2 regions of the Rhizobium sp. WSM4643 genome follow, and region 1 is predicted to be linked to the other one. Evidence: predicted binding sites of a transcription regulator. Region 1 holds the regulator's gene; the other holds the start of a gene.
What was found. The regulator HrcA, encoded in region 1, represses chaperone genes, less so after heat shock. The targets are predictions, from matches to a motif close to GTTAGCACTCNCNNNNNGNGAGTGCTAAC.

Region 1 (7,397 bases):
GCCGCAGCATCCGACTGGACTGCTCGGTTACGCCTTCAATTGGTCGCCCGAAGGCGTCGTCAATGAATATCTGAACGACTGCGAGGTCATCGAGGGCGGCGTGCGCAAGCTTGTCTCGCCGATGGAATGGCACGAGACCGTCTATGTCGGCGGCGTCAAGCTCGAAGCCTTCACGACGTCCGGCGGCCTTGGCACTATGTGCGACACCATGCTCGGCAAGATCGACAATCTCGATTACAAGACCATGCGTTATCCCGGCCATATGGAGCTGATGAATTTCTTCTTCCACGAGCTGTTGATGCGCGACAAGCGCAAGCTCGCCGGCGAGATCCTGACCAATGCCAAGCCGCCGGTCGAAGACGACGTCGTCTATGTCCATGTCGCCGCTGAAGGCACCGAGAATGGCAGCCTGCGCCGCAAGGAGTTCGTGCGCGCCTATTACCCGATCGAGATTGCCGGCGCGCGCCGCACGGCGATCGCCTGGACCACGTCAGCCTCCGTCGTCGCCGTCATCGAGATGGTCCGCGACGGCCTGCTGCCGACGACCGGCTTCCTGCACCAGGAGCATATTCCGTTGGAGATGTTCCTGAAGACGCCGACCGGCAGCCTCTTCAAGGCGGGTGCGACCAGCCACGGCTAAGAAATAGTCTCCGGTGCGGCGGCAATATCAATGCCGCCGCACCGAAAACCAATCCGTCGTATCGGTGTCAGCAGGCGAGATCGGCGACGACCGAATCGAGGATCAGCATGCCGGATGGCGTGCAGCGCAGGCGTGAATTGCCGATCCGCTCGATGAACTTGTGTTCGAGCAGGAATTCCTCGCGCTTCGGATCGAGGTCGCGGCCGGAAAGCTGCTGCCAGCGGGCGAGATCGACGCCTTCCCTGAGCCTCAACCCCATCAGCAGCAGCTCGTCGGACTGTTCCTCGAAGCCGAGCCGCTCCTCGTCGAGAATGCCGTGCCCATCACGCTCGACCATGTCGAGCCAGGCTTCCGGCTTGCGCTCGGTCGCGGTCGCGAGCTTCTCGGGGCCACGCGTCAGCCGGCCGTGGGCGCCTGGGCCGATACCGGCATAATCGCCGTAGCGCCAGTAGGTCAGGTTATGCCGGCTTTCAGCACCCGGCCGGGCATGATTGGAGACCTCATAGGCCGGCATGCCCTCGCGCGCCGTGATCTCCTGCGTCGCCTCGTAGAGCAATGCCGATTGCTCGCCGTCCGGCACGACCAGCTTGCCGGCCTTGTGCAGGCCGTAGAAGGGCGTGCCTTCCTCGATGGTCAGCTGATAGAGCGAAAGATGGTCGACCGCGTAGGAGATCGCCTCCTTCAGTTCCTTTTCCCAGTCCTCGACTGTCTGGTCGGGCCGGGCATAGATCAGGTCGAAGGACATGCGCGGAAAGATGTCGCGCGCCAGCCTTATCGCCTTCAGCGCGTCGGCGACATCATGCAGCCGGCCGAGGAATTTCAGATCCCGGTCGTTCAGCGCCTGCACCCCAAGCGAGACGCGGTTGACGCCGGCTGCTCGGTAGCCGCGGAAACGTTCGGCCTCGACGCTTGAAGGGTTGGCCTCCATGGTGACCTCGATGCCATCTGGCACATGCCAGTGCCGCGCAATGCCATCGAGAATGGCGGAAACCGTTTCCGGCTTCATCAGCGACGGCGTGCCGCCCCCCAGGAAGATGCTTGTCACCGTCTTCGGCCCACTGAGCGACCGGACCGCCGCCATCTCCTTCAGGAAGGCAGATGTAAAACGCTCCTGGTCCACCGGCTGGTGGCGCACATGGCTGTTGAAGTCGCAATAGGGGCACTTCGCCGCGCAGAAGGGCCAATGCACATAGACGCCGAAGCCCGGCTCGCCGGTATCAGGCAGCAGGGCCGCATCGCGCGAGGTGCTTGGCGTATCGAAATTGCCCACAGACCGACTCTATGCCTCCAGGCAGGTTTCGACAAAGAGTTTGAAGGCACGGGCCCGGTGCGACAGCGCTTGCGGCTTGCCGACGTTCCAGCCGTGTTTTTCCTCGCCGCTCATTTCCCCGAAGGTGATGTCGTAGCCCGCAGGCTGGAAGACCGGATCGTAGCCGAAACCCTGCGTGCCGCGCGGCGGCCAGACGACGCTGCCTTCCACCTCACCGCGGAACAGCTCCGTATGCCCATCCGGCCAGGCAAGGCAGAGCACGCTGATGAAACGCGCCCTGCGCTGTTCCGGCTTTGTCGCGCCCGCATCCTGCAGCGCCTTTTCCACCTTCGCCATCGCCATGTCGAAATCGCGCGTGCCGTGAGATGTCTCCGCCCAATTGGCGGTGTAGACACCAGGATCGCCGCCAAGCGCGTCCACCACCAGCCCGGAATCGTCCGAAAGCGCCGGCATGCCTGATGCATTGGCCGAGGCGACCGCCTTGATCGTCGCATTCTCTTCGAAGCTCGTGCCCGTCTCATCCGGTTCGACGAAGTTCAGCTCGGCTGCGGATCTGGCGGTGAAGCCGAGCGGCCCGATCAATTCCTGGATCTCGCGGATCTTGCCGGCATTGTGGCTGGCGACGACGATGGTCTTCGTTTCAAGCTTGCGCATTCAGATATCCTGTTCGATGCCCCAGATTTTAGCCTCCGCGCATTCCAGGCTGTTGCCGGCCGGATCGCGGAAATAGATCGAGCGGCCGCCGTTCGGCCAGCGCACCTCGGATTCGATCGCAACGCCCGCCGCCGACAGCCGTTCGGCCATGGCATCGATATTGCGGCCGGACACCCGGAAACAGGCGTGGCCTTGGCCGTTCGTGCCGTGCGGCGGCACCTGCAGTGCTTCGGGTGCCGGCGGCTTCACCGTTTCCTCGGGATTGAAGATCAACAGAACGCCGGGCCCACAGCGGAAGAAGACATGCCGGTTGGCGGCCCGCGCGATCTTTTCAAGCCCGAGAACGTCTTCGTAAAACGTCTCGGCCTTATCGAGATCCCGCGCATAGAGCGCCGTTTCCAACATGCCTTCCAGCATGGGGTTCATCCTTCGACGGCTTGCTTCTGCAGCGCCACGAGTTCGCCGATGCCGTTTCTGGCCAGCTGCATCAGCGAGGTGAATTCGCCCTCACTGAACGGCGTGCCTTCGGCGGTGCCCTGGATCTCGACGATCCCACCGGTGCCCGTCATGACGAAGTTCGCATCGGTCTCGGCCGAGGAATCCTCGAGGTAATCGAGATCGATCACCGGCTGGCTGGCAAAGATACCGCAGGAAATGGCGGCGACATGATCCTTCAGGACCCGGTCGACCTTGATCATGTTGCGGCTTTCCATCCATTTCAGGCAGTCGTAAAGCGCGATCCAGCCGCCGGTGATCGAGGCGGTCCGCGTGCCGCCATCGGCCTGGATGACGTCGCAATCGAGCGTGATCTGCCGTTCGCCGAGCGCCTGCAGGTCGACGACGGCGCGCAGCGACCGGCCGATCAGCCGCTGGATTTCCTGGGTGCGGCCGCCCTGCTTGCCGGCGGCGGCTTCGCGCTTCATGCGTTCGCCGGTCGCCCGCGGCAGCATGCCGTATTCGGCCGTGACCCAGCCCTTGCCGGAATTGCGCAGCCATGGCGGCGTCTTTTCTTCGAGGCTCGCCGTGCAGAGTACATGCGTATCGCCGAATTTCACCAGGCAGGAGCCTTCCGCATGCTTGGAAAAATTGCGCTCGAACGAGACCTTGCGCATCTGGTCGATTTTTCTGCCTGAAGGCCGCATTCTTATCTCCTGGGGTTTATTTGACCGCTTCTACGATTGGCGGCGCTCATTTGCAAATTCCCTTTTGCCACGGGTGTGAGTTTGACTTACTTTTCGGGAAGTATCATCAGCATGGGTTTGAAAGCTTCATGGGCATCAGGTCGACGTCGGTTTCGGATGCCGTAGCTGCGCTGGACGAGCGCTCCAGGGAAATTTTTCGTCGCATCGTCGAAGGTTACCTGGAAAGCGGCGAGCCGCTCGGTTCGCGCAACCTGTCCCGTATCCTGCCGATGTCGCTGTCGCCGGCCTCGGTGCGCAACGTCATGAGCGATCTCGAAGAGCTCGGCCTGATCTATTCGCCGCATGTCAGCGCCGGCCGGCTGCCGACCCAGATCGGCCTGCGCTTCTTCGTCGATGCCTTCATGCAGGTCGGCGACCTCTCCGCCGAGGAGCGCGCCAACATCGACCGTCAGCTGCGGGCCGAAAGCGGCGGCAATCCCGTTGAATCGATGATGAACGAGGCAAGCCGCATGTTATCGGGCATTTCGCGCGGCGCGGGCCTCGTCATCACCTCGAAAAGCGATCCGGTGCTGAAACATGTCGAGTTCATCCGGCTCGAACCGACAAAGGCGCTGGCCGTGCTCGTCGGCGATCATGATCAGGTGGAAAACCGCATTATCGAGCTGCCGGCGGGCGTCACGTCCTCGCAGCTGACGGAGGCGGCGAATTTTCTCAATGCCCATATGTCCGGCCAGACCCTGCCGGAGCTCCGCAAACAATTGAGCCGCCTGAAGGACGACGTCCGTCACGAGCTCGATGCCCTGTCGCGCGATCTGGTCGAGCGCGGCATTGCTGTCTGGGCTGGGAGCCCGGATGAGGGGAAGCCGACGCAGCTGATCATCCGCGGCCGCGCCAACCTGCTCGAAGGCCTCGCCGGCGCCGACGATCTCGACCGGCTGCGGCTGCTGTTTGATGATCTCGAGAAGAAGGACAGCCTGATCGAGATCCTCAATCTCGCCGAAAGCGGTCCGGGTGTGCGCATCTTCATCGGTTCGGAAAACAAGCTCTTCTCGCTGTCCGGCTCATCGCTCATCGTCGCACCCTATCGTGACGACGACGATCGCATCGTCGGTGCCGTCGGGGTCATCGGCCCGACGCGGCTCAATTATTCCCGCATCGTGCCGATGGTGGACTATACAGCCCAGCTCGTCTCCCGCCTTTCGCGCAATCAGCTTTGATGCGCGGCAATCAGTCACGCGGAATTTTCGCTTCTTTGTCACGCAGACTTGATTTTTTTCGGTCAAACCTCGATATCGGGCGCATCTGAAGACACCAACCGGAGACCGTCATGACCGATGACACGACGAAAAACGGACCTGACGCAACTGCGGCCGATGCCGCAGCCGACGCTGCCGCCTACGTCGAGAACGAAACTGCGCAGCAAGAGCCCGCCCAGCCGGACCCGATCGAGCTTCTGAAAGCCGAAAACGGCGAACTGCGCGACCGCTATTTGCGCCTTGCTGCCGAGATGGACAATCTGCGCCGGCGCACCGAGCGCGAGGTAAAGGATGCCAAGTCCTATTCCGTCGCCGGCTTTGCTCGTGACATGCTCGCCGTCTCGGACAATCTGCGCCGCGCGCTCGATGCCATCCCTCCGGAGACCAAGGCTGCCGCCGATGCCGGCCTGAGCACGCTGATCGAGGGTGTCGAGATGACCGAGCGCGCCATGCTGTCGGCTCTCGAGCGCCACGGCGTTCGCAAGCTTGAGCCGGTTGGCCAGAAGTTCGATCCGAATTTCCATCAGGCAATGTTCGAGGTGCCGAACCCCGACGTGCCGAACAATACGGTCGTGCAGGTCGTGCAGGCGGGCTTCTCCATCGGCGAGCGCGTGCTGCGCCCGGCCATGGTCGGCGTCGCCAAGGGCGGCCCGAAGCCGACCGAAGCCGAAACCAACTCCGTCTTCGACGAGAAAGACGCCTGATATCCCTTCCTTCTGCTCGTGCAGAAGGGAAAGCCGAAGCGTTAGATGCGGGCGAAGCGTTCGATCAGCAGATCGAAAAAGCCATCCGCATCGACATGGCGCATGACCTTGGCGTTGCGCTTGCGCTCGGTCACATGCCACCAGTCGACGACCGTCATGCCGACGGTGAGTTCGGACTGGACCTCGATCTCGACATTGCAGTCGCGGCCCTGGAAAAGTTCCGGCTTCAGCAGATAGGCGACAACGGTCGGGTCGTGCAGCGGCCCGCCGTCGGAACCGTATTTCTCGATGTCGAAGCGTTCGAAGAATTCCAGCATCTCGACCATGGCCTTTGCCGGCGCCGTGCCGATCTCGGCCATGCGTTTCACCCGGTCCTTGCGGGTCAGCAATTGATGCGTCACATCAAGCGGCATCATCACGATCGGAACGCCTGAGCGGAAGACGATGTCGGCCGCCTCCGGATCGACATAGATGTTGAATTCGGCCGCCGGCGTGATGTTGCCGCCCTCGAAGAAGCCCCCGCCCATCATCACCAGTTCGCGGATGCGGGGGACGATGTCGGGCGCCTTCTGAAAGGCCATGCCGATATTGGTGAGCGGCCCGAGCGTGCACAGCGTCACCATGCCTTCCGGCTCGCGGCGGAACGTCTCGATGATGAAGTCGACGGCGTGGCCAGGCTGCAGCGCCATCGTCGGCTCGCTGAGTTCCGGACCGTCGAGGCCGGTCTTGCCGTGCACATGTTCGGCCGTCACCAGCTTGCGGGCGATCGGTGCGTCGGCGCCGACGAAAACCTTGGTCTCCGTCCGGCCGCAGAGTTCGCAGACGATGCGCGCATTGCGGCTGGTGAGCGGAAGCGGCACGTTGCCGGCGACCGTCGTGATCCCCAGCACCTCCAACTCATCGGGACTGCCGAAGGCCAGCATGATGGCGGCCGCGTCGTCCTGGCCAGGATCCGTGTCGATGATGATCTTTCTTGCGCTTGCCATTCCGATGGTTCCATCCTCGCACTGCGTGTTACCGGGCATGCACCGATTTCTTCACGTCCCGTCACAAATCAGCACAATCCGCGCGGGCATGTTTTGATGCGAGGCAGCAGCCGGTTTGTCAAGGAAAGAGCCTGACGTCAGCTTAAAATTGAGAAGGTGGCGCCGACACGCAGCACCCCATGCCTTGCAGCGCCGGGCTCTTGTCCCCATATTAGCGGCATCCGGATGCTGCACTGAAGGTCCGGGATGGTCGCTTGCGCCAAGGACTTGAAAAGAGATGAGCCGCATTACCCCTTTCGCCAGCCCGCTGCTTCTGGGCTTCGATGCCATGGAAAAGACGCTGGAGCGCATTTCCAAGACGAGCGACGGATATCCGCCTTATAATATCGAACGCATCGGCGCCGACAGCGGCGCGCCGGAGCGTCTGCGCATCACCCTTGCCGTGGCTGGCTTCAGCGAGGAGGAACTTGATGTCTCCATTGAGGAGAACCAGCTTCTGATCCGCGGCCGCCAGGTCGAACAGGGCGAGCGGGACTATCTCTATCGCGGTATCGCCGCCCGCCAGTTCCAGCGTACCTTCGTTCTTGCCGACGGCATGCAGGTGCTGGGTGCGGCCCTGAAGAACGGGCTGCTCTCCGTCGATCTAATTCGCCCGGAACCTGCGCGCATGGTCAAGAAAATTAACATTTCGGTCTCACAGTAGCACAACGGTTTGTCGAACCGTTGGTCCCTTCTCCCGGAGGAA
Region 2 (7,397 bases), 1.1 Mb from region 1:
CCGGCCATAGCTATTATGCCGGCATGGATCCCGTGGACATGCTTCGCCGATATGCCGGCAGGCTCGACTACGTCCACTTCAAGGACATCGACCAGACCGTCTTCGACCGTGTGCTCGGCGAGAAGATCCGATTCTTCGATGCCTGCGGACAGGGTGTGATGTGTCCGATCGGCCGCGGCGTCATCGATTATCCTGCCGTCAAACGAGTGCTCGAGGAGATCGGCTATCACGGCTTCATCACCGTCGAGCAGGAGCGCGATCCGCTCAATGTCGCCGGCAGCCTCGAAGATGTGAAGCAAAGCCGCGACTATCTCAGGTCAGTTGGGTTCTAAGGACAACATTATGGCGAACAACAGGAGAAAGCCGATCCGCTGGGGTATGGTCGGCGGCGGCAGAGGCAGCCAGATTGGCTATATTCATCGCTCGGCAGCGCATCGCGACGACGTCTTTGGCCTTGCGGCGGGCGCCTTCGATATCGATCCGGAACGCGGCCGCGCCTTTGGCATCGATCTCGGGCTCGACGAAGCCAGAAGCTACCGGGACTATGCGACGATGTTTGCGGCCGAGGCCGGGCGGGCCGACGGCATCGAGGCCGTGTCGATCGCAACACCCAACAATACCCATTTCACGATCTGCAAAGCAGCACTCGACCATGATCTGCATGTGATCTGCGAAAAGCCACTCTGCTTTACGATCGCCGAAGCTGAGGAACTGAAGGCGCTATCGGAGGCGCGCAGCCGTATCGTCGGCGTGACCTATGGCTATGCCGGCCACCAAATGATCGAGCAGGCGCGCGCGATGATCAGGAATGGCGATCTTGGTGAGATCCGCATCGTCAACCTGCAATTCGCCCATGGCTTCCATAGTGCTGCGGTGGAGGAGCAGAATCCCGCGACGCGCTGGCGCGTCGATCCGAAATTCGCAGGTCCCAGTTATGTCCTCGGCGATGTCGGGACCCACCCGCTTTATATCGCCAAGGTCATCCTGCCGCATCTGAGGATCAGGCGGCTGCTCTGCACCCGCCAGAGCTTCGTCAAAAGCCGCGCGCCGCTCGAAGACAATGCGGTGACCCTGATGGAATATGACAATGGCGCGATCGCCACCATCTGGTCGAGCGCCGTCAATGCCGGCTCCATGCATGGCCAGAAGATCCGCATCGTCGGCTCGAAGGCCAGCATCGAATGGTGGGACGAGCGGCCGAACCAGCTCTCCTACGAGATCCAGGGCGAACCGGCCCGCATCCTCGAGCGCGGCATGGACTATCTCTATCCCGAGGCCAGGATCGACGACCGGATCGGCGGCGGCCACCCGGAAGGTCTCTTCGAAGCCTGGGCGAACCTCTATCGCCGCTTCGGCTTTGCCATCAACAATGAGCGCGGCCTCGCCCCTGCGGGGATCGAAGACCTGGTCTTTCCCGATGTCGATGCCGGACTGGAAGGGGTGCGCTGGGTGGAAAACTGCGTACGGTCCGCCGACGCCGGCGGGATCTGGCTGGACTATCGCTAGGTCGTGAACTGCTGTGCGGCGCTGTGTTCAGATAAGCGCGTCGTCATCTTCCGCCGCCTGCGGCGCGCGGCGACGGGTGCTGTCGTTGGCGCCTTTCTTAGGCCCCTCGGCGGCTGCCTCGCGGATTTTCTTAACGCTTTCGCCGGCGTCGTGTGCGGCTGGCTGCGGGTCGCTCTTTTTCACGAAACGGATCATGGGTCATTTCTTGCTTCGACAGTGGGAGCGCTCCACACAGCGGAGCGCCCTGGAAAAACGGTGTCAGACGGCAAGTGCAGTGGCGCAGCCTTGAACACTTCGGCTATCGGCTGAAGTCTGCCCAGGCATGATCGCCCAATCGGCCGCCCCGGAACGGTTCAGGCTGGCCTCAGTATCCCATGCCGCCCATGCCGCCATTTCCGGCAGCAGACGCAGTGTCTCTTGCGGGAATGTTGGCGATCATTACCTCGACGGTGATCAGCAGCGCCGCGATCGAACCGGCGTCCTGCAGAGCGGTGCGCACGACCTTGGCAGGATCGACGATGCCGGCCTCGATCATATCGACATAGGTCTCCGTCTGTGCATCGAAGCCCTGATTGTGATCATTGCTGCCGGCGAGTTTTCCGACGACGATCGAGCCCTCGAACCCGGCATTGTCGACGATCTGCCGGATCGGGGCTTCGAGCGCCCTGAGCACGATCGAGATGCCCGCCGTCACGTCGGCGTTCTCCCCGGTCAGTCCCGTGAGCGCCGACTTCGCGCGCAACAGTGCCACGCCGCCGCCGGGACGATGCCCTCTTCGACCGCCGCACGGGTGGCGTTCAGCGCATCGTCGATGCGGTCCTTCTTTTCCTTGACCTCCGTCTCGGTCGCGCCGCCGACGCGGATGACCGCGACGCCGCCTGCGAGTTTCGCCAGGCGTTCCTGCAGCTTTTCCTTGTCGTAGTCGGAGGTGGTGTCTTCGATCTGCGCCTTGATCTGCTGGATGCGCGCCTGGATGGCCGCTTTCTCGCCGGAGCCGTCGATGATCGTGGTGGTCTCCTTGTCGATCAGCACACGCTTGGCGTGGCCGAGCATATCGAGCGTGACGTTCTCGAGCTTGATGCCGAGATCCTCGGAAATCATCTGGCCGGCGGTTAGCACGGCAATGTCTTCCAGCATGGCCTTGCGGCGATCACCAAAGCCCGGCGCCTTGACGGCTGCGACCTTCAGGCCGCCACGCAGCTTGTTGACGACAAGCGTCGCCAGCGCCTCGCCTTCGACGTCTTCCGAGATGAGGAGCAGCGGTTTGCCGGTCTGTACGACGGCTTCCAGGATCGGCAGCATCGCCTGCAGGCTGCCGAGTTTCTTCTCGTGAACGAGGATATAGGGCTCCTCCAGTTCCACGCGCATCTTCTCGGCATTGGTGACGAAATAGGGCGAGAGATAGCCGCGATCGAACTGCATGCCCTCGACGACATCGAGTTCGGTTTCGGCGGTTCGCGCCTCTTCGACTGTTATGACGCCCTCATTGCCGACCTTGTCCATCGCCCTGGCGATCATCTCGCCGATGGTGGCGTCGCCATTGGCGGCAATGGTGCCGACCTGCGCGATCTCGCCTGACGATTTGACCTTCATCGCCCTCGCCTGGATTTCCTTGACGACGGCGGTAACGCCGAGATCGATGCCGCGCCTGAGATCCATAGGGTTCATGCCGGCAGCGACAAGCTTTGCGCCTTCGCGGAAGATGGAGGCGGCGAGCACCGTTGCCGTCGTCGTGCCGTCGCCGGCAAGATCATTGGTCTTCGAAGCCACCTCGCGCACCATTTGCGCGCCCATGTTCTCGAACTTGTCTTCGAGTTCGATCTCCTTGGCGACGCTAACGCCGTCCTTGGTAATGCGCGGTGCGCCATAGGCCTTGTCAATGACGACGTTGCGACCCTTCGGGCCAAGCGTCACCTTGACGGCGTTGTTGAGCAATTCGACGCCGCGCAGCAGGCGGTCGCGCGCGTCGGTGGAGAATCTGATTTCCTTGGCAGACATGATATTTCTTCCCAGTTCGGTCTTGAGATGCGGGTCGGAAATTCGACCCTCAGGCGGCTTTGTCGGCAGCCGTTTCGGTCTTTTCGACGATGCCCATGATGTCGCCGACCTCGACATCGCGCGGGACCAGAGTGCCGCCTTTGTCGCGCAAGCCCGGGCCGACTGCGACCACTTCACCTTGCTGCGGCTTCTCCCTGGCGGTGTCTGGAATGATGATCCCACCCTTGGATTTGACATCGCCTTCCGCACGTCGAATGACGACGCGGTCGTGAAGTGAGCGGAATTTCATAGAGGTCTTTCTGCTGCCGGCGCGTATGGCGGCTGCAGTACATAAATAGCATCCGTGGCACTCGATTGATAGGAGTGCCAAGAAATATTGTTCACCCAGGGAATTTCTTGAAAAATTCAGGAAATCAATTTGAGCGGATATTTTGTATTAATCTGGAAATGAATAGAATTTTTTTCGCCGCAGCGCTCAACTTTATTTAGCATGTCGTCGCGTTAATTTGGCGTTTTTTATAGATAAATCCGAATTATCTTGATTTAAACTCAATCAAGGCGCAATGATGGGCCTCGTCGATTTGGCCGACTTGGCTTCGCGGTGTCAGAGACCTACGACCCGCCATCACCAGTGAATTCTCGATAGCGAATGTATGACGTCGTTCCGGCGTTCATTTCGCCTGTTCCGATCCGGAATGAGCTTGGCGCTGACCGCGGATGTACCGGCAGCCTCGAGTTCGTCCGGCTCGGATCTCAACGATACAGGAACGCATCAGTGTATTCCTGCGGAGGCCTCAGCCGTGACAAGTCGCACCACAGAAACCGTCGTCCGTTTTTCATCTCCATTCCGCCTGCCCGGTTTCGACGGGGCGCAGCCAGCCGGAGAATACCGCGTCGACTATGACGAGGAATCGATCGACAGCGTTTCCAGGCTTGCCTGGCGACGGGTCGGCGCCTTCATCCAGCTGCCGGCGATCGCCGCGCAGAGTTCGATGCAGCAGATGATGCCTGTCCACCTGTCAGATCTCGAAACCGCGCTCGAAAAGGACCACAAACCATCATGACCGCTACGCGCATCCCGCAACGCAATGGACGCTCGATCCGACGCGAGGCGGCAACACATATCTTCAAGGTGGGGCAAACCGTCCGGGTGAAGGACGGGTTCCTGGTCGTTCCCTCCAAGCTCCCCGAGACATATCGCATTACCGCCACACTGCCTCTGAGAGGAAATGTGCTGCAATACCGCATCCGCAGTGACGATGAACGTCATGAGCGGGTCGCGACGGAAGACAGTCTGGAACTGGTAAACCTTTCGCCCGCCGGCAGCGGCGCAACACTGATCGAGAGGACGTTTGGCCTTGGCCACGGCCCGAATGACGAAAGGTTGACATCGTGAACAGCCATGAAGACGAAGCCGAACGAAGACGGAATGCCTTTGCCGTCGGCACATGGGAAATCAAATGTGGCGCGTCCGGTCGCTACTCCATGGAGATCGAACACGACCGCCGGATCGAATCCGCCCGTTCGTGGACCGTCTATCGTGTCTCCGCAGGCGTTCCAGTGCACGCCGACCATGCCATGACCGGCAAGAGCCGTTCGGACGCCGGAAAAGACGTGATGTCCTTCAATCTTCTCAACATAGGATACCGGAAGGAATGGCTCAGGCTGTCGGACGCCGCTCGGAGTGCTCGTGAGAGCCCGCCGGCTCAACCGTGGCGCTAGCCTTCCTGAACCAAAGCCGTAGCTTCGATGCGGCGCGAAATGCTGTGCGCTTCGTCGGCCATGACGGCATGTTCCAGGTGTTGTTCTTCATCGAGGTTGGCGCTCTGGCGAAATCCGACACCGCATTGCAAAGAACCGAGCCTTCGGAAATGAACTGGCTTTCGTTATTCGACGCCCTGCGCAACTCCATTCAGGACGTGGCACACAAAGCCTACTCCTACCGCCGCCGCGCCTTCTATACTCTAACTGCGGCGGATTTCCGCTAGGCGGATCCGGACGCGAGAGAACGCTCCATGTTGATCCGTTACGGCTATGAAATGACGCTGACCTGCCCGCAGCCGACCGCATTGGTATGCCTGTTGTCGGTTCATGATGATCGTGCGGCCGACATCAGAATTCCGGAAACGGTCTTCACCACGCCGGATGTTCGCACTTCGACTTACCGTGATCTCTTCGGCAACCGCTGTCTCCGGCTGGTTGCCCCGGCGGGCGACCTGACCATATGGGGCGATGCGACGATCGAAGACGACGGCAAACCGGACAGGTTGCTGCCAGGCGCCAGGGAACTCCCAGTTTCAGAATTACCGGATGATTGCCTCGTCTACCTGATGGGCAGCCGCTATTGCGAGACGGATCGTCTCAGTCAAATCGCGTGGGATATGTTCGGCACCGTCTCTCCGGGCTGGGGCCGCGTTCAGGCGATCTGCGACTTCGTTCACGGCCATATCCAATTCGACTACATGCAGGCGCGGTCGACTCGGACAGCCTTCGAGGCGTTTCACGAACGTGTCGGCGTCTGTCGCGACTTTGCGCATCTCGCGGTGGCGTTGTGCCGTTGCCTCAACATTCCTGCCCGATATATCAACGGCCATCTCGGCGACATCGGCATTCCCGTCGTCGATCCGATGGACTTCAGCGCCTGGATCGAGGTCTTCCTGGACGGTGCATGGCATACATTCGATCCACGCAACAACACGCGGCGGATCGGTCGTATCATCGTCGCACGCGGGCGCGACGCCGCCGACATACCGCTCATCAATTCCTTCGGGCCGCATGTGCTGAAGGCGTTTCGCGTCTGGACCTATGAGGTGACGAACCTGCAGCCGATGCAAAGCGTCGCCGGGGGCGCTGTTTAGAACGAGACCTGGGCGGATGCGCGGCAATGTCCAGCCTCAGGCATTGCCGCAGGCAGCTGCAGTCGGAGGACTGCCTTTTTCGCCAAGGCGCTGGACAGGATCGCCGGCCATGAATGATCCACACCCACGATACAGGCCCCTTCGTTGACTTAAAGCGCGTCGCAATCTTTCAGATTCGCTCCTCGCGCTTTAAGTCTTTGTTTTATGCATGTCGTTGTCGCAAATCCGCTGTAGACTTTTGCATGACATGCTTTGGTTGAAGGTTGTTGGCGTCGAGCCATCTTGGGTGTGAGCAGTCCTTCGGGGATTAGCGGAAGATAGGGAGTTCGCAGTTGATGTTCGATCATATCTCCATCGGCGTAAAAGACCTCGAAAGAGCCCGGCGTTTTTACGATGCGGCGCTGGCGCCGCTCGGATATGAGCGCCTGTCCAATTCCGGCACCATGATTGGCTACGGCCCTGAAAGGGTCGGGCTCTGGGTGATGCAGGTCGAACAGCCCGTGGTTGCCGACATGCGATCCGGGCTGCATTTCTGCTTCGTCGCGCCTAATGAGGCCGCGGTCGATGCCTTTCACGCGGCGGCCGTCGCATCCGGCGGCACGGATAATGGTGAACCGGGTGTGCGGCCGGATTATGGGCAATTCTATTACGCCGCTTTCATCATCGACCCGGACGGCTACCGCCTCGAAGCGTATTTTCACAAAGGCGAACTTTAAGGATCAGGCGGCAACTCTCGATATCGATACGCGGCAGCCGGAGGCTTCGAGCGCCTGGCTGGCGACGTCGAGGAACAGGCGACGGAACCAGCGCGCCCGGCCGTCGGCCTGGTCGATACGGCGATAGAGCATCGTCACCGGATCGGCGGGGAGAGGAAGCGGCGGCTGACAGATCGTCAACCCATGCAATTGCGCCATGCAGCGGCCGATCGATTCCGGCACGGTGGCGATGGCGGGCATGGCCCGCAGCGCCGTCGGCAAGGCGGAAAAGCGCGGTACCGTCGCCACCACCTGTCTGACATGCCCGGTGCGGCTCAGC

Region 2: the regulator HrcA is predicted to act here: its motif matches at 3,847-3,875, upstream of N1937_RS05790 (co-chaperone GroES).

Annotation. Positions count from the first base shown of each region.
Region 1 is NZ_CP104040.1:2,130-9,526, forward strand. Features, by position in the region: gene N1937_RS00010 (saccharopine dehydrogenase family protein) at 1-640, shown strand, start outside; gene hemW (radical SAM family heme chaperone HemW) at 708-1,910, opposite strand; gene rdgB (RdgB/HAM1 family non-canonical purine NTP pyrophosphatase) at 1,920-2,564, opposite strand; gene N1937_RS00025 (VOC family protein) at 2,565-2,990, opposite strand; gene rph (ribonuclease PH) at 2,987-3,706, opposite strand; gene hrcA (heat-inducible transcriptional repressor HrcA) at 3,835-4,923, shown strand; gene grpE (nucleotide exchange factor GrpE) at 5,034-5,666, shown strand; gene N1937_RS00045 (nucleoside hydrolase) at 5,708-6,652, opposite strand; gene N1937_RS00050 (Hsp20 family protein) at 6,930-7,355, shown strand.
Region 2 is NZ_CP104040.1:1,114,196-1,121,592, reverse strand. Features, by position in the region: gene N1937_RS05810 (sugar phosphate isomerase/epimerase) at 1-332, shown strand, start outside; gene N1937_RS05805 (Gfo/Idh/MocA family protein) at 343-1,506, shown strand; gene N1937_RS05800 (hypothetical protein) at 1,534-1,701, opposite strand; partial or broken gene groL (chaperonin GroEL) at 1,871-3,504, opposite strand; gene N1937_RS05790 (co-chaperone GroES) at 3,554-3,793, opposite strand; gene N1937_RS05785 (hypothetical protein) at 4,305-4,568, shown strand; gene N1937_RS05780 (hypothetical protein) at 4,565-4,900, shown strand; gene N1937_RS05775 (hypothetical protein) at 4,897-5,226, shown strand; gene N1937_RS05770 (DUF1488 domain-containing protein) at 5,217-5,492, shown strand; gene N1937_RS05765 (transglutaminase-like domain-containing protein) at 5,520-6,362, shown strand; gene N1937_RS05760 (VOC family protein) at 6,698-7,078, shown strand; gene N1937_RS05755 (LysR family transcriptional regulator) at 7,082-7,397, opposite strand, start outside.